DNA from 4 places in the Sulfuritalea sp. genome. Region 4 is predicted to be linked to each of the others. Evidence: predicted binding sites of a transcription regulator. Region 4 holds the regulator's gene; each other region holds the start of a gene.

The links. Region 4 encodes sigma-54, which starts transcription at its own class of promoters, with help from an activator protein. Its sites were predicted from a motif close to TGGCACNNTTCCTGCT; they were not measured.
Region 1: pedF (cytochrome c-550 PedF) is a predicted target of sigma-54. The motif match lies at 1,967-1,982, and genes of this name have one in related genera.
Region 2: glnA (type I glutamate--ammonia ligase) is a predicted target of sigma-54. The motif match lies at 2,560-2,575, and genes of this name have one in related genera.
Region 3: RMO95_RS12100 (TorF family putative porin) is a predicted target of sigma-54. The motif match lies at 2,232-2,247, and genes of this name have one in related genera.

Annotation. Positions count from the first base shown of each region.
Region 1 covers NZ_JASJPC010000066.1:52,251-56,459, forward strand. Annotated here, with positions in the region: gene RMO95_RS22425 (sigma-54-dependent Fis family transcriptional regulator) at 1-1,742, opposite strand, end outside; gene pedF (cytochrome c-550 PedF) at 2,054-2,746, shown strand; gene RMO95_RS22435 (transporter substrate-binding domain-containing protein) at 2,991-3,788, shown strand; partial or broken gene RMO95_RS22440 (4Fe-4S binding protein) at 4,129-4,209, shown strand, end outside.
Region 2 covers NZ_JASJPC010000008.1:235,087-239,295, forward strand. Annotated here, with positions in the region: gene glnL (nitrogen regulation protein NR(II)) at 1-228, opposite strand, end outside; gene RMO95_RS04705 (DUF4124 domain-containing protein) at 287-718, opposite strand; gene glnA (type I glutamate--ammonia ligase) at 1,076-2,485, opposite strand; gene RMO95_RS04715 (cation diffusion facilitator family transporter) at 2,856-4,052, opposite strand; gene RMO95_RS04720 (rhodanese-like domain-containing protein) at 4,112-4,209, shown strand, end outside.
Region 3 covers NZ_JASJPC010000025.1:88,108-92,316, forward strand. Annotated here, with positions in the region: gene amt (ammonium transporter) at 1-874, opposite strand, end outside; gene glnK (P-II family nitrogen regulator) at 887-1,225, opposite strand; gene RMO95_RS12100 (TorF family putative porin) at 1,355-2,188, opposite strand; gene RMO95_RS12105 (accessory factor UbiK family protein) at 2,500-2,763, shown strand; gene RMO95_RS12110 (YifB family Mg chelatase-like AAA ATPase) at 2,772-4,209, shown strand, end outside.
Region 4 covers NZ_JASJPC010000033.1:140,765-144,973, forward strand. Annotated here, with positions in the region: gene recA (recombinase RecA) at 1-373, shown strand, start outside; gene RMO95_RS15230 (regulatory protein RecX) at 453-902, shown strand; gene lptB (LPS export ABC transporter ATP-binding protein) at 968-1,711, shown strand; gene RMO95_RS15240 (RNA polymerase factor sigma-54) at 1,711-3,162, shown strand; gene hpf (ribosome hibernation-promoting factor, HPF/YfiA family) at 3,189-3,503, shown strand; gene ptsN (PTS IIA-like nitrogen regulatory protein PtsN) at 3,642-4,100, shown strand; gene hprK (HPr(Ser) kinase/phosphatase) at 4,085-4,209, shown strand, end outside.

The DNA.
Region 1 (4,209 bases), on a different contig from region 4:
ACCACTGCCGTGCGCAACAGGTTCGACAACTGGCGCAGGTTGCCGGGCCAGGGATGCCGGCGGAATAGTTCGAGTACTTCGGGATCGAGCGACGGCGGGTGCTCGCCGCCGAGTTCCCTGAGCAGCGAGCCAACCAGGGCGTCGAGGTCGGTGCGCGCGCGCAGCGGCGGCAACATGACGGTCAGGCCGTTGAGTCTGAAATACAGGTCTTCGCGGAACAGGCCGCTGCTGACGCTGTCGCGGATGCGGCGGTGGGTGGCGCAGATCACGGCGATGTTCACCGGGTAGGACTTCGCGCTGCCCAGCGGCACCACCACGCGTTCCTGCAGCACGCGCAGCAGGCGCGCCTGCAAAGACAGCGGCATGTCGCCGATTTCGTCGAGGAACAGCGTGCCGCCGTCGGCCTGGAGGATGCGGCCTATGCTGCCCTTGCGCCGGGCGCCGGTGAATGCCCCGTCCTCGTAGCCGAACAGTTCCGACTCGATCAGGCCCTCGGGGATGGCGGCGCAGTTGACCGCGACGAAGGCCTTGGCCGCGCGCGGCCCGACACAATGAATCGCGTTCGCCAGCAGTTCCTTGCCGGTGCCGGTTTCACCCTGGATCAGGATCGGGATGTCCTTGCCGATCACCTTCTTGACCTTGCTGACCACGGCATTGATCTGCGGGTCGCCGGTCTGCAGTCGATCCATGGGGCAGTCGCGGCGGGCGGTGCTTATGGCCGACGGCGCCAAGACTTCCGTTGCATGGGTGACTTGATTGGTGCCGGGTTGGCTCGCGATGGCCAGTCGCGAATGCCGACGCAGGTGCGAAGGACGAAAATCGGCGCGCGCCTGGACGCGAACACCGGTACTCAGGGTGAGGGCCATCGAATCCTGCGGGCGTACCAGCAAGTGGTCGAGCAGGCGGCTGATCGGTTGCCCGAACAGCGCGCTGAAGTTGGCGCCGCGCAACTGCTCCAGGTGCTGGCCGAACTGGAAGCAGGCATTGCGGTTCGCCGAGAGCAGGGTGCCGTCGTCGGCAAAGGCGGCCATGCCTTCGCACAGCGTGCCGACGAACTCCGGCCGGGCGTGGAAGCGCAGGGTCAGCATTTCGTTGAAGGCAGCCGCGAACATGCGGTTCTCGATCATCTGCACCGACATGCGTACCAGGGCAATGGTGTGGCGGTTCGAACTGCGGTGATCGCCGGACACATCGAGAACGCCGGTCAACTGTCCGTGGGGATCGTAGATCGGCGAGGCGGAACAGGTCAGGAAGCGATTGGCCGCAAGAAAGTGCTGGCCGCCATTGACCACGACCGGCATGCCCATGGCCAGCGCGGTGCCTATCGCATTGGTGCCGCGATTGGCTTCGGACCATTCGACGCCCGGCGCCAGGGCGACCTTTTCCGCCTGCGTCAGGAACTCCGGATCGCCGCAGCTGTGCAGAATGTAACCGGCGTTGTTGGCCAGTACCACCACGTTCTGGGTGTCGACGATCTGTTCGAAGAGCACGTCCATCACCGGTTGGGCATGGGTCAGCAGGTGACGGCTTTTTTCCATCTGTTCAGCCAGCAGCACGCGTGCCAGCGGATCGAACTCGGCGCCCTGGTCGCTGTCCAGCCCGTAATCGAGGCAGCGCGCCCATGACATTTCGATTGCCGAGGGCAGCAGTCCGGCAGGAACGGACCCGGCGTTGCGCACCACGTCGCGCGCGCGGGCCGCTGCGGTGAACCCCAGCCCGCCATGATTATTGGTTTGTTTCATGGACCGATCTCCTCGCTCCGGCCCCGCTGCGCTCCAGGAGCGCGCAAAGCTGTCGGTGTCGTTTTCTTGGAACGCACCATATGTGCTACTTGGCCGGTAATGATACATCCGATGTTTCAACTTGCGACAGCCCATGTCGAGAACCAGAACAGGCTGTGTGCAGGTTTCGTGCCTGCGGTTTCGGATCATTTTGAATCAGAACATTGCGCACCCGGGCCCCCCTTTGGCACGCTAAGTGCTCTCTCAGAACGATTCAGTGCCGACCAAGTTCCGGCACAAGCGAGGCCAATTACTCCTGGAGGAAACCATACATGCACGCAAGGATTCGATTTTTCACCACGCTGGCGCTGGCGGCCGGCGCGGTGTTTTCGCCGATGGCCCTGGCCCATGGCGACGTGACGCCGCAGGCGGTCGACGTCAGCACCCTGAAGCCGCTGGGCGAGCAGAAACGGGACGAAAATCCCTTTCGCGGCGACAAGGAGGCCATTCGTATCGGCACCTCGGCGTATAACCAGAACTGCGCGCGCTGCCACGGCCTGGAAGCCATCAGCGGCGGCATTGCGCCGGATCTGCGCAAGCTCGACCTGGACAAGGAGACCGACATCTATTTCCGGGATTCCGTGATGCGCGGCAAGGTGCGCAACGGTGCGGTGTACATGCCGCCCTTCGAAGGCATTCTGTCGCAGGAAGCGATCTGGGCCATCCGTTCCTATCTCGACACCCGGCATGAGGTGGAAACGGCACCGGTGAATGAGATGGAGGCGCTGGCCAAGAAGTCGAATTGCCTGTCTTGCCACGCGGTCGACGCGCGCGGTGTCGGGCCGGCCTACCGCGAAGTGGCCAAGAAATATGCGAAGGACAAAAATGCCGAAGCCAAGCTGCTGGCCAAGGTCAAGAAAGGCGGGTCGGGAACCTGGGGCAAGGTGCCGATGCCGCCGATGGACAGCGTGCCTGAATATGACCTGAAGTCGCTGATCAAGTGGATCATGGCCGGCGCAAATTGATGCCGCAGCGTCCGCTGCGCCCGTTGCGCCCGCTCCGTCCGGGCCTAGCCCGTTGCAACGCCATCCGTGCCATGCTCGACAGCTCCGACAGCCTGGTTGCGCCCGCTCCGTCCGGGTCTAGCCCGTTGCAACCGTCGCCCGGCGGCAAAACAATAGAACCGAGGAGGGTGTCACCATGATTCGATGGCTTGTTGTCGCTTGGCGAAGTTTTCTGCAGGGTATTCCTGCCGTTGCAGCGTTTGGTATGTTTGCGTTCATTGCCGTGCCGCTGGCATACGCCGAGGAACTCTCCGCGCTGGAGAAGATCCGGCAAAGCGGCGTGCTCAAGGTGGCGCTCTACAGGAATTTCGCGCCCTTCTCGCATGACGGCCGCGGTGTTGATGTCGATCTCGCCGAGGCGCTGGCGGCAAAGCTCGGCGTCAAGATGTCGCCGCTGTGGTTCGATGCCGACGAGAACATGGAGGACGACCTGCGCAACATGGTCTGGAAGGGCCACTATCTCGGCTACGGACCGGCCGACGTGATGATGCATGCGCCGATCGATCCGGCCTACATGGCCAAGGTGGACCGGGTCAAGTTCTTTGCGCCCTATCACCGGGAACGCTATGCGATCGCACGCCAACTCGACAAGCTGCCGACGCTGGACGGTTTCGAGCCCTTCGAAAAACTCCCGCTCGGCATCGAGGGCGATACCCTAGCGGCCAGCGTCATGCTTTCCGCCGATAACGGACGCTATCGCAATACCATCAAGACCTTTCGTACCGCCGGCGAGGCGGTGGCCGCCTTGAAGGCAGGCGCAGTCGCCGCGGTGTTGGCGCAACAGGGCGAACTCGAAGGCGGCCTCAAGGGCGATGCGCGCATGGCCATCGATTTGCCGCCGCACCCGATCCTGCAGAAACGCCAATGGCCGCTGGGCCTTGCCGTAAAGAAGCAGAGCGACGATCTGGCGCAAGCGCTGCAGGCGGCGATCAACGAACTGATGGCTGACGGAACCCTGAAGGCCATCATGCTGCGGCACGGCGTGCAGCATCGTCAGCCGTGAAGCTGAGTGTCTGCCGGGACCTGGTACGCAGACATGTTGAAACCGATGGATGTAGGAGCGAGCTTGCTCGCGACAACGGCTTATCGCGAGCAAGCTCGCTCCTACAGGGAATGCACCTTTTCCTTGTTGACCGATTACTGGCAATTTTCTGAGACGGTACTGTCTCGCTTTGCGACAGTTGTAGCGTTTTGCTGCGACAGTTATGCAGCAGGATGCCGAAATACAAAGTTACCGCGGATAAAGACATGGCATGCGAATTGCGAATGGCAATTGTCCTGTCGCATGCTGAACAGGGACACGATTCAGTCCAAGAATATTCGAATCAAACAGGAGGTTGGAAATGCAAAAATCGTTGCACATCGACGCCAACAAATGCACCGGCTGTCTGCAGTGCGAGATGGCCTGTTCCTATGACAACTAC
Region 2 (4,209 bases), on a different contig from region 4:
GTAGCTCCAGTTGTTCTTCAGCGCATTCTCGAGCGCGGCCGAAAGTTCGGGCGGATCGCCGACCAGGCGCTGCAGGGGGTGGCCGAGCAACTGGCGCGAACTGACCGCGAACAGGTTCTCCGCGGCCGGATTGACGTGGCGGATGATCAGTTTGGCATCGACCAGCACCACGGCGGAAGACAGCAGATCGAGCCCGCTGAAGGCATGAAAGGTTTGGCTAGCGTTCATCACCGGTGATTCTTGCAAGAAGCACACCAGCGGCGCCGAATTTCATCTGCGCCGCGAATCAGCGCAGGTTGCCGAGTTCTTTCTTCAGCGACTCGACGTTGCGCTCGTGCAGCGCCACGGTATCGCGCAGCGGCTGCAGCTTGTCCGGTGACTGGTTACCGGCATCCTGCAGGGTCTTTCTGGCTTTCTCGGCGTTCTGCAGCTCGGTGGCCAGTTCCCTGTCCAGAATCGCACGTCGATCGCCGTCGCGGATCCTCTGTTCGTTGCTTGAAATGCGCGGGAAATCGCCAGGCGTCGGCGCCGCCGCGGGGCGTTGCCTGACCACGCCGCCGGGAGGCGGAGGCGGTGACTGGTAGGAAAGCACGGTGCAACCCTTGCGGGTGACCTTCTGGTTGGTAAGCAGCACCGCACCGGACTCGTCCGTACACTTGTAGAGCGTGTTGGCGGCGGCTGGCAACGCCAGCAACAGCGACAGGGGCAGCAGGAACATCTTCATGCCGCCCAGTGTATGTCAACGGCGGAAACATCGCCAGAACACCATCCACGATGCTCCCGCTGCGGACATATCCCGCCAGGAGATATCGCGTCCGCGGCGAGTACGCCGCAGACATATCCCATCGGGGGATACCGTCCCCGCCTCCTGCGGGGGGCCTTGCCCGCCGGGGATTGCGCTGCGCGCGCCGGCGATAAAAAAGGACGGGCAAGGCCCGTCCTTTTTGTCGCCGCGTCCGCGGTCATCCGTAGCGGCGAGGTCAGCTGCTGGCCCGCCTGCTACGCATCCACAGCGAAGCGGGCAGGGGTTTTTCCTGCCCCTTCTTGTTGTGCAGGGGTCACATCAGGAGCCTCATCAGATCGAGTAGTACATCTCGTACTCGAGCGGATGCGTGGTCATGCGGAAGCGCGTGACTTCCTCCATCCGAAGTTCGATGTAGGCATCGATCATCTCATTGCTGAACACGCCGCCGCGCAGCAGGAATTCGCGGCCCTTGTCGAGGTATTCCAGCGCCTGTTCCAGGCTGGAGCAGACGGTCGGGATCTTCGCGTCTTCTTCCGGCGGCAGGTCGTACAGGTTCTTGTCGGCCGGATCGCCGGGGTGGATCTTGTTCTGGATGCCGTCGAGGCCGGCCATCATCATCGCGGTGAAGGCCAAGTAGGGGTTGGCACCCGGATCCGGGAAGCGCACTTCGATGCGGCGCGCCTTGTCGTTATGCACGTAAGGGACGCGGATCGAGGCGGAGCGGTTGCGTGCCGAGTAGGCCAGCTTGACCGGGGCTTCGAAGCCCGGCACCAAGCGCTTGTAGGAATTGGTCAGCGGGTTGGTGATGGCGTTCAGGGCGCGGGCGTGCTTGATGATGCCGCCGATGTAGTACAGCGCCGTATCGGACAGGCCGGCATAGCCGTTGCCGGCGAACAGGTTCTTGCCGTCCTTCCAGATCGACTGGTGCACGTGCATGCCGGAACCGTTGTCGCCGACGATCGGCTTGGGCATGAAGGTCGCGGTCTTGCCGTAGCTGTGGGCGACGTTATGCACGATGTACTTGAGGATCTGGGTCCAGTCGGCGCGCTGCACCAGGCTGCTGAACTTGGTGCCGATTTCGCACTGGCCGGCGGTGGCGACTTCGTGGTGATGCACTTCCACCGGCACGCCGCAGGCTTCCAGCGCCAGGCACATCTGGGCGCGGATGTCGTTCAGGCTGTCGACCGGCGGCACCGGGAAATAGCCGCCCTTGACCGTCGGCCGGTGGCCGCTGTTGCCCGACTCGAACTTGTCGCCCGAGGCCCAGGCGGCTTCTTCGGAAATGACTTTGCAATAGGAGCCCGACATGTCGATCTTCCACTCGACGGCATCGAAAATGAAGAATTCGGGTTCCGGGCCGAAGTAGGCCGTGTCGCCGATGCCGGAGGACTTCAAATAGGCCTCGGCGCGCTTGGCGATCGAGCGCGGATCGCGGTCATAGCCCTTGCCGTCGGCCGGTTCGACCACGTCGCAGGTCAGCACCAGCGTAGTTTCGTCCATGAAGGGATCGATGTAGGCGGAATTGGCGTCGGGCATCAGCTGCATGTCGGAGGCCTGAATACCCTTCCAGCCGGCGATGGAGGAACCGTCGAAGGCATGGCCGTCTTCGAATTTTTCCATGCCGAAGGCGGAGATCGGCACGCCAACGTGTTGTTCCTTGCCGCGGGTGTCGGTAAAGCGGAAGTCGACGAAACGAACTTCCTTTTCTTCAACCAGTTTGAGTACGTCCTGGGGGGTCATGAGCTGCTCTCCTGAGAGTAAATGGCAAATGCTGTGAAATCGATACCGAAACAATAACGGTGCAGCTCGCAGATAGCAGGTAGCGTGCCATCAAAACCTGCGCCGCAAAACGAAGTTTCAGTGAAGGCTAACGCCGTCCCTATTGGCGTTAAGCCGAAACTAAAACTCATTGATTCAGTGAAGGCTAACGCCGGCATTATCCGCGTTAAGCCGAAACTAAAACACATTGTTTCAGTGAAGGCTAACGCGGGCATTATCCGCGTTAAGCGCAGCGGCCGAAACTAAAAGAACGCGATTGTGCCACAAGTCTTTTTGCTTCTCGATACCTCGATACATGCACCAAGATAATGCGTAGTCATCGTCGACCGCACTAAATTGGTGCAATCCTCTGATTGAGGTGAATGACGATGAACCAGGAGTCGCCGGGCAGGGCCGCGGCCACGCGCTGCCTGATCGCGGCGATTTCGGCGTCGTCGGCAAAGCCGGGCGGCAGAAAAACTTCGGCCTCGACCCGCGCGCCGAGGTAATGCAGAAGGGTCCGCTCGAGCTCCGGAGGATCGGCGCCGAGCAGTTCGCGCAGATGGGCGAGCAGGAAGGCGCGGTCGGGCAGGGCAACGGCGGCATTGCCCAGCAAGTCGTTTTCGGGGTCGACATGAACCAATACGTCGAGCACTTCCGGATGGCTGTCGAGTACGCGCTGCCGCACCGTTTCGGCGACGCGGTGGCCTTCGGAGACGCTGATGCGCGGATTGACCTGGACATGGGCATCGACCAGAACCTGGTGCGCCATGCGCCGGGTGCGCAGTTCATGCATGCCGAGCACGCCGGGGGTCGTCGCGATGGTCTTGCGGATGGCCGCCACCTCCTCCGCCGAAAGGCCCGTATCGATCAGTTCGCGGATGGCTGCCCAGCCGAACTTGAGTCCGGCGCGGACGATCATGGCGCCGACGATGATGGCGGCCACGGCGTCGGCGAAGTTGAAGCCGAGCAAGGCGCCGGCGATGCCCGCCGCCACCACCAGCGAGGACAGCGCATCGGCGCGCGCGTGCCAGGCGTTGGCCACCAGCATCGGCGAACGCAGGCGCTCGGCCGTCGTCAACATGTAGCGGAACAGGCCTTCCTTGGCCGCCAGCGTGAACATCGCCGCCCACATCGCCGCGACGCCGACCAGCGGCGCGCTGCCGATGTTCTGCAGGCGACCCGCCGCCGTGATCAGGATGCCGGCGCCGGTGCCGGCCAGCAGCAGGCCCAGCACCAGCGAGGCCGCCGTCTCGAAGCGGCCGTGGCCGTATGGATGGTCGGCATCGGCGGCTTCCGCACCCTTGCGGTTGGCGAACAGCACGAAGGCGTCGGCGACGATGTCAGACAGCGTGTGCATGGCGTCGGCGATCAGGCTCTGCGAGTGGGCGAAGAAGCCCACCACCAACTGCATGGCTGTCAGCACGGCATTGACGCAGACGCTGACCCAGGTGATGCGCTGGCCCTCGGCGAAACGCGTGTCCTGGCGCGCCGGCGTGCCCGTGCGCGGGAGGTCGGCCATCTTGGGTGAATGGGTTTCGCGGGACATGAGGGAAAGCTATACTCGAATCCTTCGCATTCTATCCCGCTCATCCAACCGGTATTCCCATGGGACGCATCACCGAACTGCTCAGCCTGGCCCAGTCGCGCGCCCGCGAACTGAACCTGTCCTATGAAGGCGCGCTGACGCCGCGCGAGGCGCATGA
Region 3 (4,209 bases), on a different contig from region 4:
GCGAGGCGCCGATCATGGTCATGGTCAGCGAGTGCGGTGCCATCGAGTCCTTGCCGTAGCCGACGCGCTTGCCGACCAGGTAGGCGCCGATCAGGCCGGCAATGGCGGCATTGATATGCACCACCGTGCCGCCGGCGAAGTCGAGCGCGCCCTTCTGGAACAGGTAGCCGGCAGTGGCCGTTGCCTTTTCCGCGGCTTCGGCCGTGGTGTAGGGATCCGGACCGGTCCAGTACCAGACCATGTGCGTCATCGGCAGGTAGCTGAAGCTGAACCACAGCACCATGAACAGCAGCACGGCGGAAAACTTGATGCGCTCGGCGAAGGCGCCGACGATCAGGCCGCAGGTGATGGCTGCGAAGGCGCCCTGGAAGGCGACGAAGATGAACTCCGAGACAACGACACCCTTGCTGAAGGTGGCCGCCGCCGAATCCGGCGTGATGCCCTTGAGGAACAGCTTGTCGAGACTGCCGAAGAAGGCGTTGCCTTCGGTGAAGGCGACGCTGTAGCCATAGATGGCCCACAGCACGCTGATCACCGAGAAGGTGACGAACACCTGCATCAACACCGCCAGCATGTTCTTGGCGCGCACCAGACCGCCGTAGAACAGCGCGAGGCCGGGGATGCTCATCAGGATGACGAAGGCCGTGGCGACCATCAGCCAGGCGTTGTCGCCGCGGTTGGGCACAGGTGCCGGCGTCGCCGCCGGAGCCGGTGCAGCTTCGGCAGCGGCGGCAGGCGCCGCGGCAGTGGCGGCAGGCGTCGCGGCGGGTGCCGCAGCCTCGGTCGTCGGCTTGTCGTCGGCCCAGGCGCTGGAGGCGCCGCCGGCGATGCCGACGGTCAGGGCCGTCAGCAGAATGGCTAGCAATTTTCTCATTTTGGGTCTCCCTTACAGAGCTTCCTCACCGGTTTCACCGGTGCGGATGCGGATGACTTGTTCGACGTCGAAGACGAAAATCTTGCCGTCGCCGATCTTGCCGGTGCTGGCGGATTTCTCAATGGTTTCGATGACCTGGTCGAGCAGGTCGTCGCGGATGGCCGCTTCGACCTTGACCTTGGGCAGAAAATCGACGACGTATTCCGCGCCGCGATAGAGCTCGGTATGACCTTTCTGCCGGCCGAACCCTTTGACCTCGGTAACGGTGATCCCCTGCACGCCGACGGCGGCAAGGGCCTCGCGTACCTCGTCAAGCTTGAACGGCTTGATGATGGCGGTGACGAGTTTCATGGCTGTTTCCTTTAAAAATTGGAGGAGCTTGGGTAAGTTTTGCCTGCCCGCGAAGCGGAATCCCAGGCATGCAGAGCACATTTCATCCCGCCGGTGCCGGCCGGGTCGCCGGCGGGATTTCGATCAATATCAGAACGTCTTGCTGAAGGTGGCCACGAGCTTGTCCTTGCCTGCGGAGTAAGCATTCGTACCATTGTTGTTCACGAAGCAGTACACATCGTTGGCGGTGGTGGCTGCGGCACCGGTGCAGGAATCCTGGGCGTTGGTGCTGGAATAGGCCAGACCGACCACGCCAAAACCGACATCCTTGGTCACGCCGAGCTTGTAGTCGGAGTAAGAGGCCGGACCGTTGCCCTTGACCTTCTGGTCGCCGACGTGGCCGGTGATGCCCCAGCCGTTGCCCAGGTCGTAGGCGGCGTTGAGTTCGAGGTAGCCGCTTCCGGTCGTCTTGTCGGTAAGTGCGCCCGGATTCTTGGGCCATCCGAACAAAGCACCCGTCGAATGCGAGTACTTCACGGTCAGCCATTTCCACGACAGGGCGCCGTACACTTCCGTCGTATCCTGCTTGAGTTCCTGGACGCCGGTAACCGTCTTGCCCGTGCCCGGATAGTTGTAGGTCAGCACACCGATGTCGTAACCGAAGTCGCCACCGAACGAACCCTTGTAGCCGCCATAGACATCGATTTCCAGGCTGGCGCTGGCACCGGCGACTGCGTCGCCGATCCACGAAATGTTGGAACCCCAGGCCCCCGCGTACAAGCCGCTGGCATGGGCGTAGTCGAAACCGCCCTGCAACGCGGGCTTGCCACGCGTCTGGGCGATGCCGCGATACAGATATTCGGTAGCGAAGCCGACGTTGCCGGTGAAGGTGTGCGGACTGGCCGGCGCGGCAGCCTGGGCCATGACGAGCGACGGAAGGGAAACGAGGCCAGCGACAGCGGCAGCGATCAGGGATTTGCGCATGGTTATGCTCCTTGGAAGAATAGAAAAACTACAGCTCGCTTTATGCAGAGACCGTGCCAGACAGTTATTACATTTATAATCAATGGCTTGATATAAGCTCGCGGTGCCACAGCGATGCCGCCGCACCAAACTGAGCCCCCGGCGGACGCACGGCGCACCGTCGTGGTGCAGCGCCCGCAGCGAGCCCGGCCGGCGGCGTCGCTGTGCTAGACTTTGGCTCCGGCCGTGGCGCTTGGCGCCGCTGAAACCGGCCTGGTCCCAGGCTGAAACCAGAAGACGTTTTCCTCGTCAAACCAAAGCGCTCCTACAACATGCTGAATCCCAAACTGCTCGACGAAATGTCCGCCCGCGTGTCATCCCTGCTGGCGGCGACACCGGCCGGCGATGTCGAAAAGAACCTGCGTGCGGCGCTCGCCGGCCTGTTTGGCAAACTCGACCTGGTCACCCGCGAGGAGTTCGACGTGCAGCGCCAAGTACTGACCCGCACGCGCGCCAAACTCGAAGCCCTCGAAGCGCGTATCGCGGAATTCGAAGCACGCAGCCAGACGGCTCCGCCGGACCCGGCCGCCCGCTAAGGCCGTCGATGTCGCTCGCCGTACTCCGCTCGCGAGCGCTGGCGGGCCTCGCGGCCCCGGAAGTGACGGTCGAAGTCCATCTCGCCGCAGGCCTGCCCTCATTCACCCTGGTCGGCCTGCCCGACACCGAAGTCAAGGAAGCACGCGACCGGGTGCGCGCCGCGATCCAGAATTGCGGCTTCGAGTTCCCGCAGCGGCGCATTACCGTGAACCTCGCGCCGGCGGACTTGCCCAAGGAGTCGGGGCGTTTCGACCTGCCGATCGCACTGGGCATCCTGATCGCCTCCGGCCAGATCAAGGCGGCCAGCCTCGATGCCCACGAATTTGCCGGCGAACTGGCGCTCTCCGGCGACTTGCGCGCGGTGCGCGGCACGCTGGCGATGTGCGCCGCGATCCGCCGCGAAGCCGGGCCGCAGCACCTCACCGCACGCGCCTTCGTGCTGCCGCTGGAAAGCGCGCCGGAAGCCGCACTGATCCGGGGCATGAGCATCCTGCCGGCGCAGAACCTGTTGCAGGTCTGCGCCCACCTCGCCGGGCGCGAACTGCTCGCGCCCTTCGCCGTGCCGCCAGCGCCAACTTTCACCCGTTATCCCGACCTGGCCGAGGTCAAGGGCCAGGCACAGGCCAAGCGCGCGCTCGAAGTCGCGGCCGCCGGCGGCCACTCGCTGCTCATGAGCGGGCCGCCGGGCGCCGGCAAGTCGATGCTGGCGCAGCGCCTGCCCGGCCTGCTGCCGCCGATGACGGATGCCGAGGCGCTGGAGAGCGCCGCGGTGCATTCGCTGGCCGGAAGTTTCGGGCTGGCGCAGTGGCATCAGCGCCCGTTTCGCGCACCGCATCATTCCGCCTCCAGCGCGGCCCTGGTCGGCGGCGGCGGCACGCCGCGGCCGGGCGAGATTTCGCTGGCACACAACGGCACCCTGTTTCTCGACGAATTGCCGGAGTTTCAGCGCAGCGTGCTCGAAGCCCTGCGCGAGCCGCTGGAAACCGGGCAGATCCACATCGCGCGCGCCCTGCGGCGCGCCGAATTCCCTGCCCGCTTCCAGTTGGTGGCGGCAATGAATCCCTGCCCCTGCGGCTGGCAGGGCCATCCCGCCGGCAAATGCCGCTGCACGCCGGACCAGGTTGCGCGCTATCGCGGCAAGCTCTCGGGGCCGCTGCTCGACCGCATCGATCTGATGCTCGACGTGCCGGCGGTCGATGCCGCCGACCTGTCCGCGCGCGGCGACGGCGAGGCCTCGGCCACGGTGCGCGACCGCGTAGCCGCCGCCCGCGTGCGCCAGATCGAGCGCCAGGGCAAACCCAATGCGCAGCTCGATCCGGATGAAATCGACCGCCATGCACGCCCCGATGCCGGCGGCGCGCAGTTGCTGAAACAGGCCATGAGCCACCTGTCCCTCACGGCGCGGGCTTATCATCGCATCCTCAAAGTGGCGCGCACGATCGCCG
Region 4 (4,209 bases):
CGCTTCGGTGCGCATGGACATCCGCCGCACCGGTGCGATCAAGAAGGGCGACGAGGTGATCGGCAACGAAACCAAGGTCAAAGTGGTCAAGAACAAGGTCGCCCCGCCTTTCCGCGAGGCGCATTTCGACATCCTCTACGGGGAAGGCATTTCGCGCCAGGGCGAGATCGTCGAACTTGGCGTCGAGCACAAGATCGTCGAGAAATCCGGCGCCTGGTACGCCTACAAGGGCGAGAAGATCGGCCAGGGCAAGGACAACGCGCGCGAGTTCCTGCGCGAGCATGCCGAAATCGCCGTGGAAATCGAAAACCGGGTGCGCGAGGCCGTCGGCGTCGCGGCGCTGGGCACCCCCGAAGCAGTGAAAGGCAGCTAGGCGCGGTACTTGACCGAGTATCCGCCGAGGGCAAGCATCTTGTCGAACCGCTCTTGCCGCGCCTGTCGCGGTCGCCACCATGTCGAATGAATTGCGCCAGCAGGCGATCAGGCTGCTGGCCCGGCGCGAGCATACCCGCGCCGAACTGGCGCGCAAGCTGGCAGGGCTGGGCACGCCGGAGGAGATCGCCGCGGTACTGGCTGACATGGAGTCCTCGCAACTGCAGTCCGACAGCCGTACGGCCGAAAGCTATTTGCGCAGCAATGCCGCGCGGCTTGGCACCTCGCGCCTGCGCCATCAGCTCAAGACCCGCGGCGTGGCGCCCGAGATGATCGACGAACAACTGGCGCAGGCCGACCTGCCCGACGAGATCGAACGCGCGCGTGCCGCCTGGAGCCGCAAGTTTTCCGCCGCGCCGACCAACCCCAAGGAATGGGCGCGCCAGGCGCGCTTCCTGCAAAGCCGGGGCTTTGCCGGCGACGTCGTCCGTCGTTTGCTCAAGCAGCCGCTGGAGGCCGAAGGCGAATGAAGTTCGACGCCGCCGACCAGATCCCTCTCGGCTATGACAGCGAAGCTGTGCCGCCGCCTGTCGTAATGACTCCGGTCGCCACGCTCTCGGCCCACAATCTGCGCAAGAAGTACAAGTCGCAGACCGTGGTGACCGACGTCTCCTTCGAAGTCGCCGCCGGCGAAGTGGTGGGCCTGCTCGGGCCCAACGGCGCCGGCAAGACCACCTGCTTCTACATGATCGTCGGCCTGGTCGCCGCCGATGGCGGCGAGATTCGCATCGAAAGCGGGGAAGAGAAACTGCGCCTGACCCACATGCCGATCCACCAGCGCGCCAGACTGGGCCTGTCCTACCTGCCGCAGGAAAATTCGGTGTTTCGCAAACTCACGGTGTCGGAAAACGTGCGCGCCGTGCTGGAACTGCAGGATCTCGACGATGCCGCAATCGACGAGCGCGAAGAAACCCTGCTGCAGGAACTGCACATCACCCACATCCGCAAGAATCTGGCGGCCTCGCTCTCTGGCGGCGAGCGCCGCCGCGTCGAGATTGCCCGCGCGCTGGCGACCAGCCCGCGTTTCATCCTGCTCGACGAACCCTTTGCCGGCGTCGACCCGATCGCCGTGATCGACATCCAGAAGATCATCCGCTATCTCAAGGAAAGCGGCATCGGCGTATTGATCACCGACCATAACGTGCGCGAAACCCTGGGCATTTGCGATCGCGCCACCATCATCAACGCCGGCGAAGTGCTTGCCGCTGGACAGCCGGCCGAGATAGTCGATAATGAAAGTGTGCGTCGGGTTTATCTCGGCGAGCACTTCAGAATGTGATGAAACAAGGACTCCAGCTCAGGCTATCGCAGCACTTGGCACTGACGCCGCAGTTGCAGCAGTCGATCCGGCTGTTGCAGTTGTCGACTCTGGAGTTGAATGCCGAGATCGACCAGGCCTTGCAGGAAAATCCCCTGCTGGAACGCGACGATCCCGGCGAGCCGGCTGCATTCAGCCTCGGTGCCACAGGCGATGGGCTGGCGACGCCGCAAACCGTGACGCCGACCGAAAGCGACGAACGCCAGGAACCGCGGGGCGGCGACGATGAAGGCTGGGGCATGGACTTTTCCGGCAGCCATGGCCAGCGCGATCCCAACGACGACGATCTCGACAGCGGCGAATCCCAGGCCAGTTCAAGCTCCTTGCGCGAGCATCTGGCGACCCAGGTGGCGATGACCCAGTTGCCCGACCGCGAGCGGGCACTGGTCGGCTTCCTGATCGAAGCCCTGAACGACGACGGCTACCTGACCCAGCCGCTGGACGAGTTGATCGATCTGCTGGTCGCCGACGACGACGAAGTGCGCGAAGCCCTGCTGGAGGAACTCGGCATCGCCCTGCGCCATCTGCAGAACCTCGATCCGCCGGGCATCGGCGCGCGCAGCGCGCAGGAATGCCTGTCGCTGCAACTGAAATTCCTGCCGGAATCGGCCTCGCGCCAATTGGCGCTGGCCATAGTCGACAAGCACCTCGAGCATCTGGCCGCGCGCGATTTCGCACGCATCAAGAAATCCCTGGGCTGCGACGACGACGAGCTGCGCGCGGCGCAAACCCTGATCCGCTCCCTCAATCCACGTCCCGGCGCGCAATACGCGCCGATCGATACGCGCTACGTGGTGCCGGACGTGGCGGTGAAAAAACTGCACGACCGCTGGGTCGTCAGCCTCAACCGCGAGGCCATGCCGCGCCTGCGCATCAACCGGCTCTACGCCGACATCCTGCAGCGCCACCGCGGCGGCAACGCGTCCTCGACCGGACTGGCCAGCCAGTTGCAGGAAGCCAAGTGGCTGATCAAGAACGTGCAGCAGCGCTTCGACACCATCCTGCGGGTGTCGCAAGCCATCGTCGACCGCCAGCGGGCCTTCTTCGACCACGGCGAAGTCGCGATGCGGCCGCTGACCCTGCGCGAGATCGCGGAAACCGTCAGCCTTCACGAATCGACCATTTCGCGCGTGACGACCCAGAAATACCTGGCGAGTCCGCGCGGCATCTACGAACTCAAATACTTTTTTGGCAGCCACGTCGCCACCGATACCGGCGGCGCGGCCTCCTCAACCGCAATTCGGGCGCTGATCAAGCAATTGGTCGGCGCCGAGGACGGCAAGAAGCCGCTCTCGGACGCCCGTCTTGCGGAAATCCTCGGCGAGCAGGGCATCGTCGTGGCGCGTCGCACCGTAGCGAAGTACCGCGAACTGCTCAATATCCCGCCGGTCAACCTCAGAAAAGTTCTCTGAGAAAATACGTCTGACAAGGAGACATCATGAATCTCAACATTACCGGCCACCACATCGAAGTCACTCCGGCCATTCGCGAATACGTCACGGGCAAACTCGATCGAGTACTGCGGCATTTTGATCAGGTGACCAGTTCGCACGTCATCCTGTCGGTTGAAAAGCTGCAGCAAAAAGCGGAAGTCACCCTGCACGTCAAAGGCAAGGACATCTTCGCCGATGCCATCGACGCCGATCTTTACGCTGCCATCGACCTGGTGGCCGACAAGCTCGACCGCCAGGTGGTCAAGCACAAGGAAAAGGTCTCCGACCACACCCACGACAAGCGCCCGCAGGTCGAATAGGCCCGTAGCGGCAAGTTGGGCGAACCGGCCGCGGCAGCGTGTTATGTCCCGGTGCGCTTGCGCCGGGAACGGTATCCGCCGGATAGCGTTATACTGCGCGCCGCCGCAACCTCCGCCCATCGCCGAATTGCTTCCACCATGAATCAGATCGCCAGCCTGCTGCCACTCGACAACGTGGTGGCAAACCTCGACGCCAGCAGCAAGAAGCGCGTATTCGAGCAGGTCGGTATTCTTTTTGAAAATCATCACGGCGTCGCCCGCAGCACGGTCTACGACGCCCTGTTCGCGCGCGAAAAGCTGGGCTCGACCGGCCTTGGTCAGGGTATCGCGATTCCCCACGGGCGCATCAAGGGTCTCAAGGCCCCGCTCGGCGCCTTTGTCCGCCTCGACTCGCCGGTGCAGTTCGACGCGCCGGACGGCAAGCCGGTCGGCCTGATATTCGTGCTGCTGGTGCCCGAAGCGGCCAACGAGCACCATCTGCAACTGCTCTCCGAACTGGCGCAGATGTTCTCCGACCGGGCTTTTCGCGAACAACTCGCCACAGCCGCCGATAGCGCGGCGCTGCACGGCCTTTTTGCCAATTGGCACGCCAATTAGTCGTTTCCCAGCTGTTCGAACGTAACCGCGAGCGGCTCCAGCTCTCGTGGGTCAGCGGCCCCATGACGCGCGCGATATGCACCACCGAACATGTGGTGTCACCGGCCGA